DNA from 2 places in the Lysinibacillus sp. RS11 genome. Region 1 is predicted to be linked to the other one. Evidence: riboswitches for the same ligand, from Rfam matches in the RefSeq annotation. Region 1 holds a riboswitch; the other holds the start of a gene.
The links. A riboswitch is a leader RNA that binds a small molecule or an ion and turns the genes downstream of it on or off. The one in region 1 is predicted to bind cyclic di-GMP.
Positions count from the first base shown of each region.

Region 1 (15,603 bases):
GAATTTCTTCAATGCTTACTTCAGCTTCATAATAGTCATGACCTGGCTTGTCACCAGCTTCTTTTCCTTGACCATTAGCCTGATTGCCTCTGCTAGCATCACGTGCAACCACATCACCTACATTACTATCTCCTTGTCCTTGCCCAACATGCTTGGAATTATCATAGTTATATCGAATTTTATATTCATCAAGTGAACGTATAGGAATTTTAATAACCTCTCGACCATTGGACATCACAATACTTTCCTCGCTAACTAAATCAGGTAAATTATTCTTGATAGCATCTTTCACTTTTTCCATATGACGTTGCTGGTCCTGGTGCCCTTTACGATGGAGGGACCAATTTTCCTGAGAGATGACAAAGCGTTTATTTTCGTGTTCAGTCATTTTTATCCTCACCCATCTATCAAATTTGCTTTTTCTATACTATGCTAGTAATTCGCTTTCTTGAACTTCTTTAGTAAAATCAATTACACTTCGTTTTTTTAATGAAGATAAAAGGAGTGCCCTAAAATGGGACACTCCTAATCACTCCTATCAATAGTCTTCATTTTCCCATTGAATAGGTCAAAGCCATTAACGGTTTAACAGACTACCTACATATTGCAATAATTCATTAGCCGACGTTGTATTATAGCCATGTTCATCAACAAGTCTTGCTACAACCTCATTAATTTTCTTCAGCTGTGATTCATCCGGCATTTTCGAGGATGTTGTAATTTTTACGACATCCTTGAGATCCGCAAATAGTTTCTTCTGGATTGCCTCTCGTAATCTTTCATGAGAATTATAGTCAAAACGTTTTCCCTTTCGAGCATACGCAGAAATACGAATTAATATCTCCTCACGAAATGCCTTTTTTGCATTTTCTGAGATGCCAATTTGTTCCTCAATAGAGCGCATTAATTTTTCATCAGGATTCATTTCTTCACCAGTCAAAGGATCTAAAATTTTATTTTTATTACAAAACGCCTCTACATTATCGAGGTAATTATTCATCAATGTCTTTGCAGACTCTTCATACGAATAAACAAAAGCTTTTTGTACTTCGTTTTTGGCAATATCATCATACTCTCTTCGAGCAACTGCAATATAGTTCATATATTTTTCTCGATCTTCCGGAGAGATCGAAGCATGCTGGTCAAGCCCATCCTTTAGTGCTCGCAGAACATCTAACGCATTAATAGATGGTACCTCTTTTCGGATAATAGCAGAAGAAATACGATTAATAATATACCGTGGATCAATACCGTTCATGCCTTCGTTTGGAAACTCTTTTTTAAGCTCCTCTAAGTCAACGGAATTAAATCCCTCCACATTTTCTCCGTCGTACAGTCGCATTTTTTTAATAAGATCCACACCTTGCTTTTTCGGTACTTCAAGTCTTGTTAGAACCGAAAAGATTGCTGCGGCCTTTAATGCATGTGGCGCAATATGAACATGTGACATATCACTTTCTTTAATCATTTTTTCGTAAATCAGTTCTTCCTGACTCACTTTTAAGTTATACGGAATCGGCATGACAATAATACGTGAATGCAACGCCTCATTCTTTTTATTTGAAATAAATGAACGATACTCTGTTTCGTTTGTATGTGCAACAATTAACTCATCTGCACTAATTAATGCAAATCGACCTGCTTTAAAATTACCTTCCTGTGTTAAAGACAATAAATTCCACAAGAATTTTTCATCAAGCTTTAACATTTCTTGGAACTCCATCATACCTCTGTTTGCCTTATTTAGCTCACCGTCAAAGCGATAAGCACGAGGGTCAGATTCTGAACCAAATTCTCCAATTGTTGAGAAATCAATACTACCTGTTAAATCAGCAATATCCTGTGATTTTGGATCTGATGGCGTAAATGTTCCTATGCCCACACGTTTGTCTTCAGAAAAAGTAATACGTTCAATCATCACATTTTCAATACGTCCATCGTACTCTTTTTCAAGACGCATCGTATTTAAAGGCGATAAGCTTCCTTCAATTCGTATACCATACTCCTCATAAAAATCATTACGCAAATGATGTGGAATTAAATGTAGAGGATCCTCATGCATTGGACATCCCTTAATGGCGAAAACTGCACCTTCATCTGTTCTCGAAAATTGTTCGAGTCCGCGTTTCAACAAGGTCACTATTGTTGATTTACCACCACTAACTGGTCCCATTAATAACAAAATACGTTTTCTAACATCCAATCTTCGCGCTGCCGGATGGAAATATTCCTCCACCAGTCTTTCAATTGCTGTTTCAAGCCCAAAAATTTCTTGCCCAAAAAACTCATACATTTTTTGCCCATCGCGTTCCTCTACACCAGCACTTTTTACCATATTGTAGACGCGTGAATGGGCTGTTTGAGCAACTTCAGGTCTTTCCTTGATGATATTTAAGTAATCTGCAAATGTACCTTCCCACTTCAGCCGATTTTCTTCTTCGCGATAGCTTTTCACTTTATCTAAAATGTTGATAGCCTTCCCTCCATTCAGGGCTTGATTTATAACATAGTATGAAGGAAATGGCATTATGATACCCAATACTTTTTTGCATTCTTTAAAGATTTCTATGCAAAATGCCTAACTACACCATTTACTAAAGGTTTTTACGTTAAAAAATCATCCTATTACCCTGAATGAAGATAAAAAATCCATCTACATTTTGTTCAGCAGATGGATTAAAATTATTTAACGTCGTCTCCTAATTCGTTCTAATAATAATCCATCCGACTGATTATTTTCACCTATGACAAAATCCTTCATATAGTAAGTTAAGTAGTCTCCAAACTGATTAGTTGTATTTTTCAATAGTTCATCAACATAATAAGCACCTTTCTCAATATTATCTTTTAGTAAGACAGCTAAAGATGCATATACGCCACATGCAACTTGAAAATACGTAGCATTCGTTTGAAACTGAGAAAAAATCTCTTCGTTTTTCATAACATTGTACATATATTTCTCCCGTCCTTTATAGACAAGCAAAATACCGCATAAATCCTCTCCATCCAATGGAGCATTCAGTGGGTCAAGCACTTCCATTTCAAAATTCCATAATACATCTAAATCATCAATATTAGATGTTATTAACTCAGTAGTATGCTCATTAACTTTATAAAGAAACCCACTTTCCACATTCAACATTTTTCCTAAGCTATACACTTCTTCATGAGGCATTAAACAACCAAAAAATTGTATATCCCCTAGCGTCACTTTAAATTCTACATCATACACTTTTTCATATAAAAATAGAGGAGTTCTTTGACTCATGAACATGGGATAGCTCAATATAGCTTCATCTAAAAAACATTCCGGTGACCAAGTTGTATAAATAACATTTTTCTTGGCTTTGCTTTTATCCTTAAAGAAAGAAGTATCATGCTCAACAATATAGCAAGCTACTAATGAATCATCGTCCACTTCCTTTTGCAATTCAAATACCATCCATTGTACAACACCAGGATTCATACCAGAGCACACTATTGCAACTGCATTTGCAATTTCCTCTTTGTGTTTTTCTAAATGCCTAATCCTTTCAATCAATCCAAAACCCTCATACAATTCCTCATTTTCATCTATAAATGGATTTTCTAATGCTGTATTTACATAATTAATGCCAAGATCATTACAACATTTCATCACTTCTACTGTATCCGCCCAGGAAACATCAATGACAACAGTAGTATTTGTTTTTTTTAAATGTTCCATTAATGCTACTTGATTAATTAAATCAAATTGATGAATGACAAGCTGATTTTTTAAATTTGGATATGAATGCGCAAGAGACTTCTGATCAATTTCTCTTTTGTCTACTAAATGAATTATGCTTTTTTCGATAATAGGATTAATAGGATCAGACTTGTCTTGAACTGTTTTATTTAATATCGCAAGTACTGCTTTCGCAACACCTCCGCAGCTACCTAGTATCGTAATAGAATTGTTATATACTACCATTCTATCACCTCACTTTCATATAAATAGCATATGTATTTGAAAGCATTTGACTTAGGTAGTAACCTTTCAAATAGGCGTTATAGATTGGCAATTTATGATGTGTAAAAGGACTTATGAAAAAATTTTTTTCGGTTATTCTAACTGTAGAAAGGAGGTCCATTATTGAATCGGCATTTTATTTTCCTGTTATCATGGATACTTTCATTGAGCTTTACTCTCCCCACTGTTGCTTTAGCAAAAGAAGAACCAACCCAAGAAGAAATTGTGCAGGAACGTATGGCCTATTACGTACAATTTGACGAGTTACTTATCCCATGGCATTTCTTAGCAGCTATTGACCAATATGAGCGAAATTTGCAATCTGTTCGTAAAGATATTCCGAAACGAGATGGTATCGTTGCCATTCAATTTTCTGATGAATATTGGTCAGGTGCTTTAAATCCTGTACGAGATGATACTCGTCCAGAAACAATTAGTTACTTTGGCGGGATGGGACTAGATGGCAATGGTGACGGAGTTGCCAGCCCAAAAGATGATGTCGATATAATTTTCTCCATGGCTACATTTTTAAGTAGATTTGGAACAAGTGATGAGGATTTTAAATTAGCTTTATGGGAGTATTACGGAAGTGAACAGGCTGTAAATCAAATCTTCACCATTTCCAAAATGTATAGTCATTTCAAAACAACTGAGCTCGATGCCCACACATTCCCCGTTCCTACTAATTACGATTACAGTTATCGGAGTACATGGGGTGCCAATAGGGGCTGGGGTGGACGCCGTATTCATGAAGGCACAGATATTTTCGCTAGCTATGGTACTCCAGTACTTTCTACCTCCTATGGAGTCGTCGAAATAAAGGGTTGGAACCAATTTGGTGGTTGGCGTATTGGAATTCGAGACAATCATAACTCCTATCATTATTATGCCCATCTCGGGAGCTATAATAAGGAGATTGAAGTAGGAGACATTGTTGAACCAGGAACTGTTCTCGGTTATGTTGGTAGCTCTGGCTATGGTAAAGAAGGAACATCCGGAAAATTCCCACCTCATCTTCACTATGGCATATATAAGTTCAATGGACGTACAGAATGGGCATTTGATCCGTATCCATCATTACTACAATGGGAACGACTAGCAAAAAAAGCAAAACAATAATTACAAAAACATTTTAGAGTACTTACTTTTTACAGTAAGTGCTCTTTTCATTAGGTAGGTAAAAATTCATAAAGGTATTAAGTAATTTTCAGAATTTTTCTAAAAATACATACATTTAACTACTCGCATCATTCACATCAAAGTGTTATTGTACTAAAAAACTATTTTTATTTTTTCCACCAAAAGTACTTATTTATAAATAGATTTAGTTATAAAATAATATTTGTAATATAACAATTGAAAAAGGAAAGGATGGGAAAAGATGAAAGGGATTTTTCAGTTTAAAACACTTAAAGCCCGAATATTAAGTGCATTTATTCTTTTAATCGTATTAGTTGTTTGTTTTAATACCTATACTTACATTTCCAATTCTAAGATGGAAAAACAAGCTGAAGATTTAGTAAAGGAAGATTTAATGGTCTTAATGGCAAGTAAAAATTTAGCATTGTCTGTGAACGTTCGTCTCTCTGCAGCTTTAAGCTATGTTGTATCAGGTAATGAAAAATACATAGAAACTTTTAATGAATATCGTAAAATTGCTGAGGAAAGCAATAGTATCATGGAAAAATACGATAAAAATCCTGAGCGTGAGAAGCTGGTAGAAATGGCACGCGAGTGGAGCAATCGTGTCAATACTGAGGTATTCGATGTCTATAAAAAAGGCGATAAAGAATTAGCAATAAAAAATTTAACGGCTACTAATGATCTTGTAACTGAAGTTCGTGATGGTTATGAAAAATTAGCCAATACTCGCTCAGATGAAATTACGAAAGTAGGAGAAAACGTAGTATCTACAAGCTTAAACAATAAAACAATTGGGCTAATTGTTAGTATAGTATTGACAATTGTAGGTATTCTAATTGCCATAATCACTGCTAGCCAAATTTCTAAGCCAATTACGATTGTCTCAAAGCGTATGAGCGAATTAGCCAACGGTAATTTACAACATGAACTACTTCCAATAACTAACCAAGATGAGATTGGTCAATTAATGCTTTCAGCGAATGAAATGAATGAAAAATTAAAGCAAACGATCAGCTCTATTCATACTGTTTCCGAAACAGTAGCAGCTAGTAGCGAAGAGCTTGCTCAATCTTCTAATGAAGTACAAACAGGCACAGAACAAATTACCGTGACTATGCAGGAACTAGCCTCTGGTACAGAAACACAAGCATCCACAGCAGGTGATTTAGCCGAAACAATGGCTTCTTTCCAACAGAGTATTCATGAAACAACACAAGAAGGTATTGAATTAAAAGAGCACTCCGATCATGTGCAAAATCTTACAACTACAGGTAAAGAGTTAATGGTACAATCCACACAACAAATGGCTGCCATTAATGAAATTGTTTTAGATTCAGTGAAAAAAGTTGAGGGCTTAAATGTACAGTCCGCTGAAATTTCCAAACTTGTTTCAGTCATTGACGACATTTCAAATCAAACAAATTTACTTGCCTTAAATGCTGCCATCGAGGCTGCACGTGCCGGAGAGCATGGAAAAGGTTTTGCTGTAGTAGCCGATGAAGTTCGTAAGCTTGCAGAACAAGTCCAATTCTCTGTCACTGATATTTCAACAATCGTCAACCGTATTCAAGGTGAAACAGGCAATGTAACAACTGCTTTACAATCAGGCTATGAGGAAGTAAAAAGAGGAACAACACAACTAAATCAAACAAACGAAACATTTGAACAAATTTCGGTAGCTGTTGAAGATATGATTCTTAATATAAATACTATTTCAGGTAATCTAAATAAAGTTGCTCACAATTCCAAATCCATCAATGCCGCCATTGATGAAATGGCTTCTATTTCTCAAGAGTCTGCAGCTGGCGTCGAACAAACAACAGCAACGGTAGAGGAAACAGCCGCTACTATGGACGAAATTTCAAAGAGCGCAAATCAGCTCGCTGGAATGGCTGAGGAGTTAAACTCACAACTACAGCAATTTAAAATATAAAGTATAAGTAGCTCATCATCATAAAGTATGGTTGATCTCCGTTCCGACTGGGGGCTTTCCTGGAGGCGTCTAATCACTTCTTTGATGCTCCCGAGCACTTTGAGATGATACCTGATCATTTCTCTGGCACACCTGAGCATTTACCAAAAAAAGCTATCTCGACATTACGTTCGAGATAGCTTTCTACTTGTAGATAATCTTATTGCCAATGTCTAATTGGTACCCTTTCAAGCTCATAGCGTTTAATAATAACACTAATTTTCTGAAACCATTCCTCACATAACTCTAGCGCTTCTTGATAGTCATCCTCTTCCCGTGATATCGGCTCACTGTTATCCATAAAAACATATTCTAAAATAGGGTCAGATAAGTTATCAGCTACAATTTGCAAGGTCAATTGAGATACTTCGTTATCCTCAGCGTCCTCTTCATCTAATTCCTCTTCTATATCGTGATCTTCACCTAGTAATGAGCTACTTATTAAGTTATTACTAGTTCTTGCAATATACATTTCGTCCTCTACTATAGCAACTTCATATATTTTATTAAAAGGGATTTCTTTTTTAATCAATTCCTCTTCTAAATGTTCTCTACTTGCGAGGAAAAGTGTATTTGTAGGCTCATTTAATAATAAAGCACTTAAACAATCACTTGATATGATGCAATGTGTATGAGGAATAGCCATTAGCTCCTCCTCACTTGCCTCTTTCATTTCATTCAACCAGCTAATATAAATATATCGTTCTTTCACATACCGAATAACACCTGCTATTACTAGCCCTAAACCAATTAAGAAATAAACCTTACTAAATATGGCTGTTTCGACTGCATTTGCTAGTAATAAATAGATAAGCCCTAGAAAAAAGAGAAAAAAGGTTTTCATCCGTATCCCACCTTCAAAAGATAATCAATAGAAAAATCGCATCCATATTAGTAGAAATTTTATTCTAACGATTATCTTTTCATTCTTAATTTCTGTGGGAATTATCTACATTGCTAACACTAACATCAAACTTTGAAACGGATTGTAAATCTTTGAGATATCGCCCTCGATTTTATTCAGGGCGTAAAGAAAAAACAGCTACAACGCAATTATAAAACGTTGTAGCTGCTACTATGATTTTTTAATAATCATTCACCCCTAAATGATCATTTGTATAAAAGGTACTTATCCATTTAGTGTCATAACTAGGACTGCCGGTACAAATGATACAGTAAACATACTCACATACCACAAAGATGTACGGCGTAATGAAAAACGAACTTGTTTCTTTTCTGCATAAAAGATATCTAACATAACTGAAGCAACAACAAGTGGGATCGTAACACATGCGATAGCAACTAATAAAATATCTAAACCAAACATAAAAACACCCCTCTGTTCGTGAACATTTATTTTCCCTTTGTGACAACTTTGTGTCAATTACAGTGTACACAATTTCGCCACATTTTGTCAACTAGATTTAATTAAGAAAATTTCGTTTTTTACAGTATTTTTTTACCCAATCGAGAAATTTACGTAAAACCACTTACAAAAAAGCAGCTGCAAAATTGCAGCTGCTTTTTTAATCATTATTTTAATCTCTATATTTATATGTCAGCCCTCTTAAAAAATTCCTCACGAATCGATCGCCACATTCCTTATAGTTGCGATGACCTGGATTTCTTAAAATGGCACCTAACTCGCCCTTCGAAACGCTAACGCCCCCATCATATAAAAGATCTAACATGTCTTCGCTCGTTAAGGCTAATGCAATTTTCACTTTCTTTAACAGCATATTATTAGGGCTTTCTTTCCCTGAAACAGGTAGTGGTCCTTCAGGCTCACCAGGCTTAGGCTTTTGTGGCCCTCGTTTAAATGTAATAAATCCATTTAAGAAAGCCTCTACCATTTTATTATTACATTTGATGTATTCTTCAGGTGCTTCTTCCTCATCATTAATTTTAATAAGCATGTTCAATACTTCTTCCTTTGTAAAATCCATGCCACCTAGCTTAAAAATTTCAACCATGTCCTTATTTTTAATATCTAGCGCATATCGCAAACGAATTAATATATCATTATTCGTCATTTAAAAACCTCCTTTATGTATTAATAAAGCCTAAATTATAAAATGCCAGGCTTAATTATAACAGAGAGCATCACTTTTTCAGCTAGCTTTCTGAAATTCCTATTATATTTAGACTGCGCATTTCCTTCTTTTTAAATGTATGAAAAGTAAACTCTCGACCATTCTAATCACAAGGAGGTGAGAAAAATGGCTAACAATAATCGTAGTTCAAATAAACTTCTTGTACCTGGTGTACAACAGGCTGTAGATCAAATGAAATATGAAATTGCCCAAGAATTTAACGTACAGTTAGGGCCAGAAGCTTCTTCTCGCGCAAACGGTTCTGTTGGAGGAGAAATTACAAAACGCCTCGTAGAAATGGCTGAAAAGCGTTCAAGAGGTTTATAATAAGAACAAATGCGTTAAAGCGCTAAAGAGCCCGAAGCAAAAATAAACGCTCTACCACTTTTACCCGAGGGATCGAAGTGACCTTGGGGATGTAGCGCTTTAGCCTAGGCGACAACGCGCTATTAAAGCTTCCTAAAAAGAACGAATCCCCTTTGATTGGAATTCGTTCTTTCGTGTTTTCATTATTTTATTTCAACCGGTTGTAAATCCTCATTTGAACCCTTTTTTAAAGTCAGCATCACGATAAAGGAAATGCAATATAAAGCAGCTAAGTAGATCAGAAAATGGCACGGAAGATATTTCTTTACCATTAAAAACAAAAGCAACAGCTTCTTTAATTTAATATTAAATTAAAACTAATTATTGCTAAAGGCTTTATACTTTCTTCCTTTTAAAATTAGCTTTCTTACGCACTCCACATGTGCAGAGTGGATGTGGCAACATAAGGATGCTGGTGGGTTTATTACATTCTTAAGAGTTACATCATTTCACTGTCCCCGTCCCATCAACATTCTTTTTCAAAGTTATCAAGCAATGCACGCACTTCATCTGTTGATTTCGTGTTCATCAATTGATTTCTTAATTCACCAGCTCCACGGAATCCTTTGACATAAATTTTGAAAAAGCGATGCAGCCCTGTGATTGAACGTGGTAGTGCTTCCGCATATTGATCTTGAAGATCAAGCTGCAGTCTTAAAAGATCAAGGTACTCTTTACTGCTATGTTCTTTTGGCTCTTTTTCAAAAGCAAAAGGATTTTTAAAAATACCTCGCCCGATCATAACGCCATCAATCCCGTATTGTTCAGCAAGCTGCAGCCCAGTTTGACGGTCAGGAATGTCTCCATTGATTGTTAGTAGCGTATTTGGTGCGATACGGTCACGTAATTTTTTGATTTCCGGAATTAGCTCCCAATGCGCATCTACTTGGCTCATTTCCTTTCTTGTACGTAAATGAATAGAAAGGTTCGCAATATCCTGTTTTAAAATATGCGTTAGCCACTCTTGCCACTCATTTACATCGTTATAGCCAAGTCGTGTTTTCACGCTGACAGGTAGTCCACCCGCTTTCGCTGCTTGAATAAGTTCTGCCGCAACGTCAGGACGCAGAATAAGGCCACTACCTTTCCCTCTAGATGCCACATTCGGTACAGGGCAACCCATATTAATATCGATACCTTTAAATCCTAGCTCTGCCATACCAATACTCATTTGACGGAAATATTCGGGATTATCCCCCCAAATATGTGCCACCATTGGCTGTTCATCTTCTGTAAAAATCAAACGACCACGCACACTTTTCATGCCCTCTGGATGACAATAGCTATCCGAGTTTGTAAACTCTGTGAAAAATACATCCGGTCGACCTGCTTCACTTACTACGTGACGAAAAACAACATCTGTCACATCTTCCATTGGTGCAAGTACAAAAAATGGTCGTGGTAAATCACGCCAAAAATTATCTATCATTTCAAACTCAAATCCTCTCACTATGGATACACCTTCAACTCTCAATCAAAAAGATAAAGCCAAATGTTCCACTTCTTTTACACTTATATCATGCTTAATAACTTATTATCAATACAAGTACATATGGACATTTATAATTTGTGAAAATCGGCAATGTTTATTTTAACGAAAGTCGGTGCTGAATGGTAATTTTTCTATATTAACTGCTTTTCTATTATACCAACCAAGCTATCCCTTCACATTGTGGTGAGACTAGCCAGTTGCGGTACTGTAAAATAACAGTAAAAGCAGACGGCCTATTAGAGGTGCAATATCGCATTTCTAAACCGTCTGCTTTTTAATTTCAACGAATATTAAGTTAGCTATTCCAAGTTACGAACAGCATTCACTATGTGCTGAGTGTTTGAGGCAACATAGGATTGCAGGTAGCTTTATGTAACCGGCTGCTAATCATTACTTCCATGATTTAATGAAGAAAGTAATTTTTCTGCATCATTTTTTAAATCTACAAGATACTCTGCTTCTTGAACTAGTTTTTGCATTGTATTTAATTCATCATCGCTAATTCCAACTAACTCTTCAAACATTTCTACTGATTCTCGCGAAATGAAAGAAATATCCTTCATTGCTTCCATAATTTGCAGAGAGCTTGAAGAAAGTTCTTCTGTACTTGCAGATGATTCCACATTATTTTCAGCAATAATTTTTGTAGTATCTACAATTTTTTCGAACATATTCCCGATTTCTAGTATTTTAGTATTTGTTTGTTCAAACTCTTCTGTTCCTTGCTTCATTGATATGACAACTTTGTTCGTCTCTTCTTGAATATTTTTTACAATATTCGAAACTTCATCAGCTGACTGACGTGATTGTTCAGCCAATTTACGAACCTCATCAGCAACTACAGCAAACCCTTTACCGTGTTCTCCTGCACGAGCTGCTTCGATAGCTGCGTTCAATGCTAATAAATTTATTTGCTCTGAAATCCCTGTAATTACTTTAACAATATTACCAATTTCGTACGATTTTTCTCCAAGTATATTGATTGCATCAAATGTCGTATTAATCGTTTGATTAAAATGCTCCATTTTCACCAACGAATCTTTTAACTTTTCATTGCCTTCTTGCGTTAATTCTAACGTCGTATTCGATTGTTCTGAAATTTGGTTAGATCTTATAGATAGCTCTTCAATAGCCACTGTGATGTCTTCGATAGAAGTAGCACTCTCTTCAGTAGCGACTAGTTGCTTTTTTAATCCTTTACCGACTTCATCGATTGCGGCCCTTACAGTATCAGCCTTCTCAGTTGCGTAATCTCCATGTTCTAAAAGATTTTTACTTTTTTCATTCACATTATTTGCGAATTTATTAAATTGTTCACTTACTTGACCTGCTGATATTTCATGCATTCCATTTAGTGCCTCTTTATTTATATGGGAATGACGTTTAAGTGAAAAATATCGGTAAGCAAAATACAAAGATGTACATAATAAAACTACAATAATTCCTAGCATAATAGCTTCCATGAAAAATTCTCCTATTCTACTAACGTATTAGTGATGAAATTTTATAGTTCTTTTACAATGATGTAAATTCCATCTGCTACAGTCGGTGGAATACTGCTTAGATTTTCATTGCTTTCATATTTATGAACAATAAAATCCCCATCTACGTTCACATATTTTGTCAAGCCATGATACTTCTCCAGCACACGCATTGACTTTGGATTTGTCGCTTCAGCTAATACTAATCTTAAGCCTTCTTCTGTTGCTTTCTTTATTAATACATCGCCTAAATTTTGTACTATATCATGACGATTATGCTCACCAATTACACCTAATAAAAATAAATGTAATACTTCTCCATCTTCCATATCTTTTCCATAACGATTTTTATAATCTTCTAGGAAACGTTCATCAATATCCTCTAATACACGCATAACAATATTCATATCTGCAAACGTGCCTTCAAAAATATCCTCTTTGATAATTTCAAAGACATTCGTATCTCCAACTAATGCGCCTACAACATTTTGCTCTTGATCTAGTGCAACAGCACAGTATCCTTGATGAACATTTGCTTCAATATATTCCTTCGTAAATTGATAGAAATCTTCGTAAGGTAGTTTTAAGGCGTACCCGATAATCGGTTCTTGCACCCATTTGCCAGCAACCTCTACCCCAATAAATGTTTTTGCTAAACATTCTGCTGTCTTTTTAATTAAATCTGGTTGGTCCTTTGTAAGGATTTCATAAGTATATAATTCTTGAATTGTTTGCATCCTAAATTCCTCTTTTTCAAAATGTGATTATAGTTAATTAAAGACTAACGCATTGGTAATTGCGAAACATTGTCGACTACGGTTCCTGGGAAATTAACTCCCTCTAAAGCATTTCGCACTTGCACATAGGCAATTTTAGAGGTTGGATTAACAATAAATATATCTTTAAAGCCTAGTGAAGCATAAAACATTAATGTTTGTCCTAGCTCTGCAGAAATCTTTGAAGGGAGGGGTGATTGATGTGTTGCATCAACAACAAATGTATAGGTATTTTTCTGTACTTTTGACCCTGTCTCTGTCAAATCTTTTAAATAATCCTCTACAAGCGCTGGTTTTATAAACCCTATTATTTGGACGTGTACTTCTTTTTTTGCTTCATAAATCGCCATTTTATATTTCTCTTTATCAACGACTATCATCTCAAATCTCCTTTTTATAATTTTCTTAAAGCTGTTAGCATTTTTGTAATAAATATTAATAAATACCTATTCAGTCCTTTGATTTTTTCCACAAAAAAACTATCCCTGAACATAATTAGGATAGCCAAAAAATCGCTTATCATCTTGGCAACCCGACTATCATTTTCCAAGAGGATTTTAGACTCGTAGCTTTGCGTCCTTACCTTTCGATAAGTTTGCCGTTTTCAATTTATTAAAATTACGCTGACATAATACTATTAGATTATAAATGTTTTGTAAATTTTTGTCGACTGTAGGTATTTTTCTCTAAGTAATATCGGAAGATTTAGAGAATTTTTCCGTATATTTAAAGGAATGGACAAGAAAATACTGTTTGGTGATTTTTTTAAAGAGGGAATTTCTAATCATGCCCAGATTGTAGGAAAAGCAAATGGCTGCCTATTCTTTCACATTCATCTAAGAAGAAGAATCAACTTCATTTTTCATAAATGCGTTATGTAACGATAAAAAAGAGTGGAATTTTAGGATACATCCTAAAATTCCACTCTTTTTTATAATGCTACTCTTTTCAAAACTTCATTACTTGTACTCACAACGGTAGTATTCATTACGCCTTTGTGAATCGCTACAAGTAGTATAAAAAGCGTACCGAAAGGCAACTGCAACTGTTAGATACCTTCTTTTAAAATGAGATGCGAGACACACTCAACATGCGTCGAATGTGGGAACATATCCACTGGCTGAATCTCCTGTGTTTGATAGCCCCCATCCTCCAAAATACGGAGATCACGCGCTAGTGTACCTGGGTTACAGGACACATAAACAACACGCTTAGGACGTTGCTCTAAAATCGTCTGAAGAAGAGCCTCATCGCAGCCTTTACGTGGTGGGTCCACTACTAGGACATCCGCTTCCTTGCCTTCCTTATACCAGCGTGGGATCACTTCCTCTGCTGGGCCGGCCTCGAAATACGTATTCGTAAAGCCATTTAATGCTGCGTTGCGTTTTGCATCTTCAATAGCTTGTGGGACAATTTCAACCCCCATAACAGCCTTTGCTTTTTCTGCAAGGAATAATGAAATGGTACCAATTCCACAGTAAGCATCTATTACTCGTTCATCACCCTGTAAGTCAGCGTAGTCTAATGCTTGTTTGTAAAGGACTTCCGTTTGCTCAGGGTTTACTTGATAAAATGAACGTGCTGAAATTTCAAAGCGAACATCACCAATTGTATCGATAATAACGTCCTTGCCCCACAGGTTCACGGTTTCATCACCGAAAATAACGTTCGTTTTGTCGCTGTTAACGTTTTGCATAATGGATGTGACATTCGGGACAAGCTTCTGGATTGTCGCAACAGCTGCTTCTTTTTGCTGGAATTTTTTCTTTTTCGTTACGAGAACAACCATGACTTCACCAGTTGCTCGTGCTTTACGAATAACTACGTGGCGTAGCATTCCCTCATGTGTTAGCTCATTGTATGGTCGAATACCGATTGCCGCTAATTCCTTTTTCAAGCCTGTAAGAATAGCATCCGCTTCACCTGTCTGAATTAAGCAACGCTCCATATCCACAATGCTGTGAGACTTCGTTTTATAGAAGCCAGCAATTGCTTGTCCTGCTTCATTCGAAGAGAAAGGAATTTGGGCTTTATTACGATATTGCCAAGGCTCTTCCATGCCTTTCACAGGTAGAACAGGCGCATCAATTTTACCAATACGTTGCATGACATTTCGCACCATATTCTCTTTCCATTTTAACTGCCCCTCATAAGACAGATGTTGTAATTGGCAACCACCACATTGCTTGAAATATTCACAAGGCGCCTCTACTCGATCTGGCGATGGCTTAAGAATATCTACAACTTTCGCAAAGCCATAATTTTTTAACGTTTTTAAAACATGAACTT
Region 1 covers NZ_CP168124.1:4,209,493-4,225,095, forward strand. Annotated here, with positions in the region: gene yhbH (sporulation protein YhbH) at 1-388, opposite strand, end outside; gene AB9L17_RS21830 (PrkA family serine protein kinase) at 578-2,473, opposite strand; gene AB9L17_RS21835 (saccharopine dehydrogenase NADP-binding domain-containing protein) at 2,687-3,952, opposite strand; gene AB9L17_RS21840 (M23 family metallopeptidase) at 4,115-5,110, shown strand; gene AB9L17_RS21845 (methyl-accepting chemotaxis protein) at 5,373-7,067, shown strand; gene AB9L17_RS21850 (hypothetical protein) at 7,267-7,950, opposite strand; gene AB9L17_RS21855 (hypothetical protein) at 8,236-8,433, opposite strand; gene AB9L17_RS21860 (DUF1456 family protein) at 8,645-9,139, opposite strand; gene AB9L17_RS21865 (alpha/beta-type small acid-soluble spore protein) at 9,326-9,526, shown strand; gene AB9L17_RS21870 (tRNA dihydrouridine synthase) at 10,032-10,994, opposite strand; gene AB9L17_RS21875 (methyl-accepting chemotaxis protein) at 11,441-12,520, opposite strand; gene AB9L17_RS21880 (hypothetical protein) at 12,562-13,275, opposite strand; gene AB9L17_RS21885 (hypothetical protein) at 13,320-13,694, opposite strand; cyclic di-GMP riboswitch class I at 13,838-13,924, opposite strand; gene rlmD (23S rRNA (uracil(1939)-C(5))-methyltransferase RlmD) at 14,363-15,603, opposite strand, start outside.

Region 2 (15,603 bases), 1.3 Mb from region 1:
CATGTTAAATCTCTCCCTTTCTTAAATGATGATCGTTTAATTCATCGATAATGCCTTCCTTAATGACAATTTGATTTAGTTTCTGAATAATCTTCTTTAATTCCACGACCTCACTTAATTCGAGCCTAGAATAATATTTAGAGATAATAAATCGTTTTATTTCTTCCTCTCGTTCAAAATACTTAATGCCTAAAGTATCTAAACTCACAAATATTTCACGTCGGTTTTCAGGATTAATACTCCTAATTACATATTGCTGTTCTTCAAGCTTACTAACCAATTGACCGACAGCACTTGAAGTAATATTCAAATAACTTGCAATCTGACCTATCGTCACTTGGCTATTTTTTTCAATAAAATCTAATAAAATTATTTGCTTAGGCGATAATTCATCAGTCACTAAATTCTGATGTAACTTAATGAAATGACTATCCATCGAGTAAATGGCATCATTTATTTCCTGTACAAGGTGATATAGAAGTTCTTCATCCTTTTTCATTAAAAACCAAATCCTTTAAGTAAAGTTAATAGTAAAGTCTCCTTTACTATTAACTCTACTTTACTACATTTGGTTATTGCTGTAAATAAATCCAGCGTTAAAGCTCCATCCTTATACCTATAATTTTCAATAATTTTTCACAAATGGGGATTTGATTCTCATTTCATGGCTAGTCCTTGCTTCGCGCGCGGATATTACCTCTCTTCCGCGGGTATTCTTGCTTCGCAGCCTAGAACTCCTTAAGCTGTTATAACAAATGTATTTTGGCTTAAAATTTCCTTCGATAGTTTTTAATTTATCGGAACTTTGCTTATTCTATGTATGATTTTATACCTCACTGTTTTTCAGAAAAAACACTCTTAGCATACACTCTATAAATTTGGATTATTCTGAAAAATATTAGTCGTTAATTCCTATAAAAGATCATAAATACGATAAATCTATACATAAAATTTACTTATTTTATATATCCTTTTTCCTTGTCAGTCCATTATACTGAAAATATCATCAATCATATTAAAGGGGTATTTTTATGGATAAAAAAGTTATTTTTTTCGAAGTTCGTGGCGGCACAGATAAGGGACCAGATGGCTATCGACAAGATACAATGCCAATGGTGAATGCGCTAAAACAACGAGGACAGGATGCAGAAGTCATTTTCTTTGATGTGACAAAAAAAGAGGAAATTTATCATTATGTCAAAGAGCATGGTGCAGCCTTTGTATCACGTATAAATCCAGGAAACTTACAGCATGAGGAAGAATATTTTGATATGTTACGCGAGCTATGTAATGAAGGTGTCATCGGTATGCCTCATCCAGATGCAATGATTGGCTATGGCTCTAAAGATGTATTATCAAAGCTATCTTCTACAAATTTAGTGCCCAATGATACATTTGCTTATTATACGGTTGAAGCATTTAAAGCCCAATTCCCTACCTCTCTTGCTATTACTGAACGAGTTCTAAAGCAAAATCGTGGTTCAACGGGCGAAGGGATATGGCGAGTAAAATTAGTTGAACCTCTTGCTAAAGGGATTACAGAAGTGCCACTTGATGCGGAGATTAAATGTACCGAAGCAAAAGATAATCATGTGGAATATTGGAAACTTGGAGACTTCATGACGTTCTGTGAACAGTATATTACAGGTCCAAATGGCATGCTAATTGATATGCGCTTCCTTCCTCGTATTACTGAAGGTGAAATCCGCTTATTTATGCTGCGTGATAAAGCAGTACACGTAGTACATAAAAAACCAGCAGATTCCGAAGACGCTTTTAGTGCAACACTGTTCTCAGGAGCTCAATATCGCTATGACGCCCCGGAAGACTGGGAAGAGCTTGTTCAAAACTTTTTAACCCAACTACCTCTCGTAACTAGTTTACTAGGCAATTATGCTTTACCACTCATATGGACGGCCGATTTCATGCTTGATACAAACGAAGCTGGTGAAGATTGCTATATTTTAGGGGAAATGAATTGTTCATGTGTAGGCTTCACTTCTGAACTCTCTTTAGCACATCAAGTAGCAGAGGAAATTCTCGCTTGTATCCATGAAAATGCCGAAGTTTCAGCGTAAAGTGGACTTTAAGTAATGGTGCTTTTACTGACCGTTAATACAGGATAAATGAAAAAAGTGCGATCTTTTGGGATCGCACTTTTCATATATAGATCTTAATAGCTTGTATAAATTCATAGATAAAATACCCTGCAAAGCCAATTAATAATACCCCCGCTACTATTGTAAGCGACTTTATGACCTTACGACTCATCGCTTTACGGGTAACAGAAACAATGGTCATCAAGCCTATATCATGTAACAATATGCCACTCAGAACCCCTGCAGCAATGACTAAAAAATGATCCGACTCCCCTTGCCCATATGATTTGGCTAGTACGACACCGAAAACATTTACCCAGAAAACTAAATTTCCAGGCGAAATTGCTACTAGTAAACCATTTCGATAAGACGTGAAAAACGATTTTGTCACTTTCTCGCCTGCCAGTGTAATATCATGGTCAGCATTTTTTATCGAATCCAAACCTAAAAGGAATAAGAAGCCCGCCCCTATAAGCCACATAGGAATTTGAATGATGGGCATTGCTAAAATGGAGGCAAGTCCCATATATAAAGCAAAAACCAATACAACATCAATTGTCATACCGCCAAGCCCTACAGCCCAGCCATGCATAAAACCATTTTTTAGTCCTTGCTTTGTCATTTCTACTGTAATAGCTCCAACAGGCATGGCAATCGCAAGTCCTACCAACACATACGCTACATATAAACTCAAAGCAACACTTCTTTCATGCAATCAATTTCGCCTTGGCGTAATTGCGTCCGGATTTTGAATTGTGCACGCACAATTCATTCCTTTCAAAATATCCGTGACATCCACCGGAGGCTTTATCTTCAATCAGTCGGTGTTTGGGTATCCACTGAAAAGGAACCAAATCCGCATTCATCTCTTCACCTATAAAGGTGGATGTAACTGTCGCGTTGCTTTCGCTACAAAAAAACATTTTGCTGCTGTCGCTTCGCTTTCGCACAGAAAAACACTTTTGTTGCTGTCGCTTCGCTTTCGCACAGAAAAACACTTTTGTTGCTGTCGCTTCGCTTTCGCACAGAAAAACATTTTGCTGCTGTCGCTTCGCTTTCGCACAGAAAAACACTTTTGCTGCTGTCGCTTCGCTTTCGCACAGAAAAACATTTTGCTGCTGTCGCTTCGCTTTCGCACAGAAAAACACTTTTGCTGCTGTCGCTTCGCTTTCGCACAGAAAAGATCTGCTGAATAAAGATAAAATAAGTTTCATACGTCCGTTTATATTTGTATTATAGCATAAAAATACAGAAAAAGACGTAAATATTAATAATTATTCATTTTAATGGAATAATTATTAATATAGTTAAACCTGATTGTTCATTCCCTATTTTATTTATGATTCCTTAATTATATGACATTATTTGGAGTCATACTTATAGCTTTCTACCCCCCCTAACTACGAGAGGTATCCTTTCTTTCTATAACATTTGCTTTTTCCATTGCAATAGTAGGTCATTGGATTTCGCAATGTCCACTTTTAGGGCAATCTGTTTAGCAGAGCAGCGTTTTTTAGCCTTTTCCCAGGCTTCTTCTAAAGCCGGTAAATAGCTTAAATTTCTTGTTGCTGCAACAAGTTGCAAGAAAATATTTCCTTGAATATAGTACCAGCGAGGGTTCATGCTATCTAACTGTATTGCTTCTTCAATGAGACGCAGTGCTAAATACGGACTGCCTTCACTACGGTTCAAAAACTGTGCAAAGGCTCCCCAGTAAAGAGCTTTATTTGGCTGTAATTTTACCGCTTCAACAAATTGCGCCATTACCTTATCATACTCCTTAGCAAGAACAAAATATTCCGCCATTGTATAGTAGGCATTCGCTTGCGCTTCCACGGATCCAGCTAATAATTCGTCTACCACTTTAGCAAACTGTTCATCATCCTGACTTCCTAAATAAGCAGCGAGTACATCACGCTCTGGGTAGGAGCCATCTGCCCGTTCAACACTTTGCTTCTCCTTCTCAGTAGACGGAACAGGCATATTTGCATAGCCGTTCGCTTCTAACAACGCGACGTGCTGTTGAATGGTTGCCAATGATTCATGTTCAGTAAACGCTCTATCAGCTAAAACTATTTTCGCTAACCGATAGCTTTCTTTCACTTTTCCACTTAAAAATAATTCATTTATCTGTTGGACTTGCTCATCAAACTGTTTGATCACTATTAAAATCCTCACCTTCACCAAAAGAAAAGTCTTATAGTAGTTTACCATCTTTAGAGAGAAAAGGAGCTATTATCATCTAAAAATTCTTTCAATTCAACTAATTTCATATGCCGTATGTTCCATTAGATGAGCTGCTATTAACATATCTACCAGGAATTTTCCCTTATCATCCTAATGCAATAGCATGACATCGCATTAGAAAAGTACTGTTTTTTACCATTATCAAAAAAGGTTGCTAAAGTTCTGAATTATGAGATAATTGAAGTAGTCTATCTACATCATTTGTGCATTCAATCTAAAGGAGGGCTTGCTATGAATAGTCGTTATCATTTTATATCGCTTATTATTGGAAACTTGTTTACACTAGGAGCTATTTTCATTTATGCTCTGCAAAGTCAAGTGGACGTGGCCCTCAGTACTTATGCCCTTGTGACGGGATTTTTAAGTACATTACTCATTATCTTTTTTTATTTATGGCGGGATGAAAATTTAATTTCAAATCGTTTTTCTAAATAAATCGCTGGGTGGAAAATATAGTTTCGAAGCTTATAACTAGAATTGTGATGAGTTATCAATTTTTTAACAAAGTGCATCCTGTAATTCGAACAAAACGATTTGGTAAAAATGCTCATTTCCTCCCCTTTCTACAGCAGTAGTAAAGGGATTTTTTTTCATAGAAAGCTTCCTTTTTCGTGGTATTCCCCTCTGAATACGACTGATTGTTGTAGAAAAATAAATTTTTTTGTAGAAAATTTAAAAACAATGATTGAGTAGTAAATCAATTTTCTGTATAATCAGCTTGTTTGACAATACTTTTATGAACTTGGGGGTAGACAATTGGGTAAAGCATTGATTATCGGAGCTGGCGGAGTAGCCAGTGTTGTGGTACACAAGTGTGTTCAAAATTCGGACGTATTTGAGGAAATTTGTATCGCAAGTAGAACTGTTTCAAAATGTGACGCTCTAAAAGAAAAACTAGAAGGCGGAAAAACAAAGATCCAAACTGCACAGGTAGACGCAGACAATACAGAAGAGGTTATCGAGCTTATTAAAGCCTTTGGACCAGATGTTGTCATTAACGTAGCACTACCTTATCAGGACTTAACGATTATGGATGCTTGCTTAGCGACAGGTGTACACTATGTGGATACTGCAAACTACGAGCCACCTGAAACGGCAAAATTTGAATATAAATGGCAATGGGCTTACAAAGAGAAGTTCGAAAAAGCTGGCTTAACTGCATTACTTGGTAGTGGTTTTGATCCAGGCGTAACGGGCGTTTTCACGGCTCATGCTCAAAAACATGAATTTGATGAAATCCACTACATTGATATTGTGGATGCAAATGCTGGTGATCATGGTTATCATTTCGCAACAAACTTCAACCCAGAAATCAACATTCGTGAAATTACTGCGAATGGTCGTTACTGGAAAGAAGGCGAGTGGGTAGAAACTGCACCACTTGAGAAAAAAGAAGTATATAACTTACCAGAAATTGGACCAAAAGATATTTACCTGTTATACCATGAAGAGTTAGAATCTCTTGCTAAAAACATTAAAGGCTTAAAGCAAATCCGTTTCTGGATGACATTCTCAGAAAAATACTTAACACACTTAAAAGTATTAGAAAATGTTGGTATGACTTCTATCGAGCCTATCGAGTTTGAAGGGCAAATGATTCAACCAATCCACTTCCTTAAAGCAGTACTGCCTGATCCAGCATCACTTGGACCACGCACAAAAGGGAAAACAAATATCGGTTGTATCGTTCGCGGTCTAAAAGATGGCAAGGAAAAAACTTATTATGTGTACAACGTATGTGACCACGAAGAATGTTATAACGAAGTTGGTTCACAGGCGATTTCTTACACAACTGGTGTACCAGCAATGATTGGTGCGATGCTTGTGATGAACGGTGAATGGCGTAAACCAGGCGTTTGGAACGTCGAAGATTTCAATCCAGATCCATTCATGGATGCGCTAAATAAATGGGGTCTACCATGGCAAGAAAGCCATAATCCAGAATTACTTGACCTTGATTTAGATGCAAAGGAACTAAGCCAATGAAACCAATTGATTTTTCAAAAGTTCCATCCCCTTCTTACGTAGTGGATGAGCGATTATTAACAAAAAATCTAGAGCTTTTAAAATCGATTCAAGATCGTACAGGCTGCCGTATTTTACTTGCCTTAAAAGGATTTTCAATGCACTCAACATTCCCTTTAGTAGGTAAATATTTAGCCGGCATTACATCAAGCTCACTTCATGAAGCACGACTTGGCTATGAAAAAATGGGCAAGGAAGTACACGTTTATGCACCTGCTTATATGGAGCATGAGATGGACGAGCTTCTAGGCTATGTTGAGCACATCGTGTTTAACTCATTTAACCAATGGGCACAGTACAAGGATAAAGTAAAATCTGCTGGTAAAACAATTGAATGTGGTATTCGTATTAATCCTGAGTACTCTGAAATTGAAACAGCACTTTACGATCCTTGCTACACAAATTCTCGCCTAGGTACAACATTAGCCAACTTCGACAAGTCACAACTTGACGGTATTGATGGCCTACACTTCCATGCAATGTGTGAGCAAAATTCAGATACGTTAGAGCGTATTATACAAGTTGTCGAAGAAAAATTTGGTGATGTTTTGCATCAAATGAAATGGTTAAACTTTGGCGGTGGTCACCATATCACTCGTGAAGATTATGATGTGGAAAAGCTAGTGAATATCATTAATTATATTCAAGACAAGTATAACCTTCTCGTATATTTAGAGCCAGGTGAAGCTGTTGCACTAAATACTGGTTATTTAGTAGCAACTGTTCTTGATATTCAGAAAAACGGTATGGACTTAGCAATTTTAGACACATCGGCAACATGTCATATGCCAGACGTTCTAGAAATGCCATACCGCCCTATGATTATCGGTTCTGGTCAAGCAAATGAGCTAGCACACACATATCGTCTAGGCGGACTTACATGTCTTGCTGGTGATATTATTGGTGATTATTCATTTGAACAACCTTTAAAACCAGGAGATCGTCTTGTATTCACGGATATGGCACATTACTCAATGGTGAAAAACCATATGTTTAATGGGGTAAACCTTCCATCAATCGTTTCTTATAACGATGAAGAAGGCATTAAAGTTATTCGTGAATTTAAATTTGAAGACTATAGCGGTCGACTTTCCTAATAGAAAAAATCCTCTCCAACTTCAGCTGGAGAGGATTTTTTATTATGGCCGCATATTCATCCAACTATCGACATGATGAATGGCAAAACCATTAAAGCTTGTTTTATTTGCATAATGACGATGAACCGTTGCTAATTGTTTATTCATAAAGGCTTCTCCATTATCATAAAAGGTAATTGTTTTCCCCTCGTTAGAAGCGCCTGTTTCTACACCAATCACAATTGATTTATTTACTTTTTGTGCATACTCTATTTCATTTTCAACTATTTTGATAATGTTTTTAGCTGCATCTCGATAGGCCATGATCGAAACACTATCCACTTGATCGATAACCCATTCAGCTAATATACCATTGCCATATTGATTGCTATAAGCGATCTCATCAAACCAAAATGGCATATCGACTTCCAAAGGTATTTGTAATTGATTGGCCCCCTCTTTCGCTCTAGTAAGGAGCGCTTGATAGGATTCTATTGTATTTACTTGGTTCGAGCTCCATCCACTATTTAGATAGGGCTCTACATCCAGGTGGACTCCAGAAAATTGCTCTGTTGTTAATGCACGCTCATTATATGTATGTAACCACTCAAACAGTTGATCCTGCATTTTATAGCCATCCTCTGATACCCAACTTGCAGCACCATCCAATGCATATACTTTTATACCTTTTGTTGTTGCTTTGTCAATAAAGCTTTTATAATTGTCATTTGCTATATCAGTATTAATTTGTAAATAGACTTTGTTAACATCTTTGCTTTCTAAAAATTGGAGTACGCCTGATTCATCTTCAACAATTTTTGTCGTATCCCATAACCAAGTTGCTCTATCTTGCATGGCCGTTGCCTCTACCTTTCCTATTGTTAATCCTAGCGTACTTACAATTGTTACTATAAAAGCAATGATTGCTTTTGATAGTGAACGACTTACCATATGTTACATCTCCATTCTATTTACCAAGGCTCATAGAACAGAACCTGGCAACCTGACAATCATGCACTATACTAATATAGTGTTTAGACTCATGGCTTTGCGTCCTTCCCTTTCAGTGAAGTTTGCCTTTTACAGTAGTTTTATTACTTTACATAATACGCAGTTAGAACGAAAATGTCTGTAGGTCCAATTAATAATTATCGGGAGTACTGTTCGATAAAATCGTATAAACACAGGTGATTTTTACTATAGAAGCAAAAAAAAACGTAGAGTACTCAAGCCTCTACGTTTTCATTTTCAAGCAATTTGTGCAAATAATTAATAATTTCACGAATACCTTCTAATGAATTCACAAGTATTTTTGGATCTACGTATGTAATCATACGATTTTCCAGATTTGCCACAGCTGTAAAGTAGCGTGTTTTTGAATAATTGACAAGTCCCACTTGCTTTAATACAGACTCATCAAAATCAAGAATTTCACGAGCATCTGTCACAAGTAATCCATAATTCACAACATCCGTGTTCAATACGATAACACGTGCTGTTGCAGTATTTGAAGAACGGTTGTAAAGAATACGTTCAAAATCAAGCACAGGCACAAGCTCACCACGAATTCTTGTGAAGCCTAGTAGATAATTTGGTAAATGAGGAATAGGTGTTACATGCTCTAACTTTTCAATCGAAATCGCTTGCTCCACAGGTACTGCATATTCTTCTGTACCACAAGCAAAGACTACTGCCTTTACACTTTCCATGCGGTCACATCCTTCGACTCTGTTGTTATTTTTTTGCAGACTCTTTTACAATTTCGACAAGTAAATCTGCTAATTTTTCTAATTCTTCTACTGGTATTTTTTCATTTGTTGTATGAATATCTTCATAACCAACAGATAAATTTACTGTAGGGATACCGAAGCCAGCAATAACATTGGCATCAGATCCACCACCAGAAATACCAAGCTTTGGTGTACGTTCAATGCTATGTGCAGCCGCCATTGCCACTTGAACAACTTTATCCTTTTCTGTTACACGGAAGCCAGGATACATTAGTTTCACTTCAACTTCAGCTTTTGCCCCTAATGAAGCAGAAACTTGCTCAAACGTTTCCTGCATATGCTTAGTTTGTGCATCAAGCTTCGTTTTGTCGATAGAACGTGCTTCTGCTAGTATTGTCACTTCATCACATACAATATTTGTTGCCTGGCCACCTTCAAAGCGACCGATATTTGCTGTAGTTTCTTCATCTAAACGACCAAGCTTCATTTGTGCAATACATTTAGAAGCAACCGTAATCGCAGATATTCCTTTTTCTGGAGCAACACCAGCATGAGCTGTTTTCCCAATTATTTTAGCGAAGATTTTTGCTTGGAATGGTGCAGCTGTTACAATACCGCCTACTTTGCCATCACTGTCTACAGCAAAACCATATTTTGCTTTAATTTTAGATGGATCTAACTCTTTAGCTCCAACGAGTCCACTTTCTTCACCAGCTGTAATAATAAATTCAATATCTCCATGTTCAATATTTTGCTCTTTTAAGCGTTTAGCCATTTCAAATAAAGCAGCAAGGCCAGCTTTGTCATCAGCACCTAAAATTGTTGTGCCATCGGATACGATATAGCCATCTTCACGAAGAGACGGTTTAATACCTTTACCTGGAACAACTGTATCCATATGAGAAGTAAAATAAATAGGTTCGACATCCAACGAACCTTTTAATGTTGCAAGTATATTCCCTGCTCCATGCCCGTTACGAGTATGTGCATCATCTTGTTCTACTGTAAAACCTAGCGCTGTTAATTTGTCGATTAAAATCGGCGCAATCACTTGTTCATGTTTTGTTTCTGAATCGATTTGTACGAGCTCAAAAAACTCTTCTACTAAACGACTTGTCATGTTGTAAGACTCCCTTAGTTTACGTGTTTTTCCACGTTATAGTATATATTTTATTTTAGCACAACGTCTGCAGAGTTGAAATAATTCGCTACGAAAATCACCAATCACTCCTTATTGCGAAATGAAGAAAAAACCTATGAAAGAAGGAGATTCTTTTCACAGGTTACTTCGATGCTTGGAAAATAGTTTCTTTCTCTTTTTGTAGAGACTGCAAATAATCCTCTGCCTTGTTATGTTTATCCTGCAGACGCCAAATCGTATTATGTACATCATCTTGTACACGAGAAACCTGTTCTCTTGCTGTTGATATTTTGGAATGGACGGACCAAGCTGAAAAAATGTCATCAAAGAAATAGTCCGCAAATTTTACAAATCCATCGGTCTCAACTGATAATGTTTTCGTAGACATATCATGTACATCCAGTAGTTCGTTATGAAAACGTTGCAAAGCTATTTGAGCATTATGAAGATAATTTTCGGACTTATCAAGTGCATCATGCTTTAAATGTGTAGCAATAAGTCCCCCACTAAAAAACGTATCCCATGTTGAGTATCCATTTGCGGAATGCAAGGACTCTGCTGCTTGTCCAAGCTTAGTCAGTGCTGCTTCACCAGCCTCTTCAGCTTCCTTTATTTCTACAATTAGTTGTTTCGTTAACATTTCTTCATGCGCTAATTGTTCTAGCCTTTTTGCCTGTTCAGGCTCATGTATTTGTAAGTAGCTTTTCTTTTTAGCATTTAATACGCTTAACGCTTCGTGCAACACTTGTTCATCAATTTGAGAAAGTTTAGTGTTTACTTGCCCTAAATCAGCTATCAAATCAGTTTCCATCTTCTTTGCTTCATTTATTTTTAATTCAAGCACGGCTGCCTTGTCGATTTCTTCTGCACGTAGCTCATCTTGTTGCCCTGTCCACGTACGAATCATATTCATAAAAGAAAAGCCTTCTAACTTATCGAGTTTCATACGAATTTGATTGAGTGCTGTAGAATGTTTATAAATTTCTTGTTGTGCATGCTCGATTTGCTTTTCAATTAAATCCCTTTGTTCACTTAACCTACTGACAGTTCTTAATTGTGCATGAATCATTTCCTGCTCTTTTTGTAATTGTTTCCATTCCATTCATCTCAACTCCTCTACATATATGTACGGTTGAAACGAGGATATGTTTCAATTATCTTTCTCATCAGCATTCCGTGTGATTGATTTCCGTTACGGCTGGGCGCTTTGCCGCTGACGCTTCGCTTTCGCGCAGATAAAACATTGTTGCTGACGCTTCGCTTTCGCACAGATAAAACATTGCCGCTGACGCTTCGCTTTCGCGCAGATAAAACATTGCCGCTGACGCTTCGCTTTCGCGCAGATAAAACATTGTTGCTGACGCTTCGCTTTCGCACAGAGCAAAGCTTAATGAGGGGCGTCCCTTGTGCCGCTTCACTCGCGTAATCCGCGGAAGCTTTAACTTCTCAAATTAGTTCAAGATTAAAAGAAAAGCCTAGTAATCGAATGACTACTAGACTTGTACAATTCTTATAGAGGAATGTTTCCGTGTTTTTTCTCTGGACGTGTTTCGTGTTTGTTTGATAGCATATCTAGCCCTTGAATTAACTTAATACGTGTATCACGTGGATCGATAACATCGTCTACCATACCGCGAGATGCTGCAACGTATGGATTCGCGAACTTTTCTTTATATTCTTCAATTTTCGCTGCACGTGTTGCTTCTGGATCTTCTGATTTGGCAATTTCACGCGCGAAGATGATGTTTGCCGCACCTGCCGCTCCCATAACCGCGATTTCTGCGTTAGGCCAAGCAAATACAAGGTCTGCTCCGATTGATTTAGAGTTAAGGGCAACGTATGCACCACCATATGCTTTACGCAGAATGACTGTAATTTTTGGTACAGTAGCTTCTGAGTATGCATAAAGGATTTTAGCTCCATGACGAATGATCCCACCATGCTCTTGTTTAACGCCTGGGAAGAAGCCAGAAACGTCTTCAAATGTAATGATTGGTATATTGTAAGCATCACAAGTACGAATGAAACGAGCAGCCTTGTCTGAAGAATCAATATCTAATCCACCAGCTAATACTTTAGGTTGGTTACATACAAGACCAACTGATTCACCAGCAATACGCGCAAAACCAACGACTACGTTTTTCGCAAATTCTGCATGAACTTCCATAAATGAGCCTTCATCCACTATTTGCTCGACAACTTTACGTACATCATAAGGACGAGTAGTTTCGATTGGTACAGTATCCACGATTTCTGGACGATAGTCATCACCCTCTGGTCGTGCCTGACGCGGTGCTTTTTCTTTATTATTTTGTGGTAAGTAGCTTAATAGTTTCTTAATTTCATTAATAGCTTCTTCTTCAGATGGTGCGCGGAAGTGTGCATTACCACTTACAGCGTTGTTTACTTTAGAACCACCTAAATCTTCAGCAGAGATTTTTTCACCTGTTACTGTTTCAATAACTTTAGGTCCTGTAATGAACATTTGAGATGTTTTATCAACCATTAGAATAAAGTCTGTTATTGCTGGAGAATATACCGCTCCACCAGCACATGGTCCCATGATAACGGAGATTTGCGGAATTACTCCAGAGTAGATTGCATTACGATAGAAAATATGGCCATAACCGTCAAGTGAAAGTACACCCTCTTGAATACGAGCACCGCCTGAATCATTTATACCGATGAATGGTGTACCATTTTTCGCAGCTAAGTCCATTACTGTTGCCATTTTTTTAGCATGCATTTCACCAAGCGCTCCACCAAATACTGTGAAATCTTGAGAGAATAAGTATACTGGACGTCCGTTGATTTTACCAAAACCTGTGACTACACCGTCACCAGGACCTTCCATTTTGTCCATACCGAAGTCTACTGTACGGTGTGTTATGAATGGGTTGATTTCAAAAAATGTATCTTCGTCAAGTAATAATTCAATACGCTCACGAGCTGTTAATTTCCCTTTTTCATGTTGCTTGTCGATGCGTTCATAGCCACCACCAAGTTCAATTACCGTCTTACGGTCATACAAGTCATTAATTTTGTCGAACATATCCATACTGATCACTTATCCCCTTTTCCACTTTTATCACATAATTCATATAACACACCGAAAGATGATTTCGGATGCATGAAAGCAACCTCAGCACCACCAGCACCTGGTCCTGGTTCATCGGATAATAGACGTACGCCTTTTTCGCGAAGCTCTGCCATACGCTCACGAATTCCTGTCACACCGAAAGCTACATGGTGAATACCTTCCCCACGTTTTTCGATGAATCCGTGGATAGCACTTTTTTCACTCATCGGTTCTAATAACTCAATTTTTACGTTACCCGCATCAATGAATGCAACACGAACCTGTTGAGATTCTACCTCTTCCACTTTCAGTAACTTTAAGCCTAAAGTTTCTGTATAATATGTAATGCGTTCATCAAGATCGCGGACTGCAATCCCAATATGATCTACTCTCTCCATGGTGACATCTCCTTCTGTTATGGTACATAATCTATTTTACAGACTTTTTCGTCAAAACTCTACTACTTGAGAAATTTTTCAGATTTGCTAAACTATTTATAAGAAAAGAAGGAGCGAACGAGCATATGAGTAATAAAAAATTTCAAAAAATCGTTATCTATACTATGATCGCGATTATGTTAATTTCATCTCTAGCATTTGGTTTATCAATGATAGTATAAAGAAAGGCGAGGCGTCTGCATTACTGCGGACGCTCTTTCTTTACATTTAAACCTTTAAAAGTCTGCTTAATTTCTAAATAGCGATCCATTTCCTCAATAAATTGATAGAGCGCCGCTTGTGCTAGAAATTGCTCATGGTTTTTCGGTAAAGGTAATTGGGCGAAATCTCGCTTTACCTGCTCTAGTTTTTCTCTAAAATGGCGAGCCGTATTTCCTGAATGAACGTGCTCACCGAGGTCTTGCAGAAAGTCGGCAACGATAATTGCCTCTTGTACTATAACAGGAAGTGCCGTTATTTTTGGAAGGACCCTGTCTATAATTTCTAGCTGTTTTTCACGCATATCAAAATAAACATAGTAGTCATTTTTCCGTCTCGTAAAATGATTTTCAACATCTTTAAATGCTAAGGATTTCGCATTATTTAATACTGTGATTGCTTCAATGATTTCCTGTCCATCCCACATTGTATCGCCTTCTCTTAAATAGTTGGCAATTTCTAAAAAAATCTTACTGTAAAGTTCCTCAATTTTAACTCGATAGTAATTTAATTCCTTTTGAATGTCTGGCATATACATATTTATAGCTATTCCCGTCCCATAGCCAATCGCCATTAAAGCAAATTCATTATAAACAAGTGCCAATGAAAAACTTTTAGCAGCATAAATATGCATAATAATAACCGCACTCGAAACAAAACCATCTGCTACCTTTAATGACACGATTGTTGGTATAAAAATGATAAGCATACCTGCTAATGTAAGCGGATGATAGGAAAATAGCTCAAAGCTCAAAAATGCATAAAGCATACCGATTATACTTGCGACGAATCGTGTATAAGCAGCATGAATGGATTTTTTCTTCGTTGGCTGTACACATAATATTGTTAGAATACCAGCAGATGCATAAGAAGCTAAATCAAAATATTGGGCAATGGCAATAGCGATTGCTGCACCAAATGCCGTTTTTAAAGTACGATAGCCGATTGAAAATTTCTTCAAGTCGACTGCCTCCTATCTTTCAGTATTCTACTTATTTTATTCATTTTAAGAAAACTATCAGCCAATCATTTAGCCAATATTACAAAAATTCCAATCGCACTATAATTACGTCTAAAGAATCAAAGCTATCCACGGGGAATGTGGTTAGGTAAGAAGTCTCCGCAGACGATTTATAGCCTGCGGAGCTTTCTACTAAAAAATAGCTTCTCTTTTAATTTAATGATTGAAATTAAAGTTCGTCGCAGTATTCTTCAAAGTTTGCTTGTAAATTTGTCACTACTGACATTGGGTCATGACCCTCAATTTCATAGCGTCCAACTTCTGCTACTACTTGTCCATCCTTTAATAACACAAATGACGGAGAGGATGGTAAGTGATCTTCACCGAAGTGATAACGAGCAGCTGCAGTTGCTTCTTTGTCTTGACCAGCAAATACCGTTACAAGATGGTCTGGACGTTTATCGTAATGTACGCATTGTGCTGCTGCTGGACGTGCAATACCCCCTGCACAGCCACATACTGAGTTTACCATGACTAATGTTGTACCTGGACGAGCAAACGCCTCTTCAACAGCTTCTGGTGTGCGAAG
Region 2 covers NZ_CP168124.1:2,925,157-2,940,759, forward strand. Annotated here, with positions in the region: gene AB9L17_RS15020 (beta-carotene 15,15'-monooxygenase) at 1-3, opposite strand, end outside; gene AB9L17_RS15025 (MarR family winged helix-turn-helix transcriptional regulator) at 5-499, opposite strand; gene AB9L17_RS15030 (Cj0069 family protein) at 1,032-2,078, shown strand; gene AB9L17_RS15035 (LysE family transporter) at 2,161-2,793, opposite strand; gene AB9L17_RS15040 (hypothetical protein) at 2,807-3,313, opposite strand; gene AB9L17_RS15045 (tetratricopeptide repeat protein) at 3,522-4,262, opposite strand; gene AB9L17_RS15050 (hypothetical protein) at 4,578-4,781, shown strand; gene AB9L17_RS15055 (saccharopine dehydrogenase family protein) at 5,103-6,332, shown strand; gene nspC (carboxynorspermidine decarboxylase) at 6,329-7,468, shown strand; gene AB9L17_RS15065 (amidase) at 7,511-8,398, opposite strand; cyclic di-GMP riboswitch class I at 8,442-8,535, opposite strand; gene AB9L17_RS15070 (chemotaxis protein CheW) at 8,674-9,156, opposite strand; gene AB9L17_RS15075 (M20/M25/M40 family metallo-hydrolase) at 9,182-10,297, opposite strand; gene AB9L17_RS15080 (hypothetical protein) at 10,461-11,420, opposite strand; gene AB9L17_RS15085 (hypothetical protein) at 11,485-11,736, opposite strand; gene AB9L17_RS15090 (acyl-CoA carboxylase subunit beta) at 11,829-13,376, opposite strand; gene mce (methylmalonyl-CoA epimerase) at 13,382-13,795, opposite strand; gene prli42 (stressosome-associated protein Prli42) at 13,921-14,016, shown strand; gene AB9L17_RS15105 (aromatic acid exporter family protein) at 14,037-15,014, opposite strand; gene AB9L17_RS15110 (BrxA/BrxB family bacilliredoxin) at 15,244-15,603, opposite strand, start outside.
Region 2: it holds a riboswitch for cyclic di-GMP, as region 1 does, so the genes downstream of both, AB9L17_RS15065 (amidase) here and AB9L17_RS21885 (hypothetical protein) in region 1, are expected to answer to the same signal.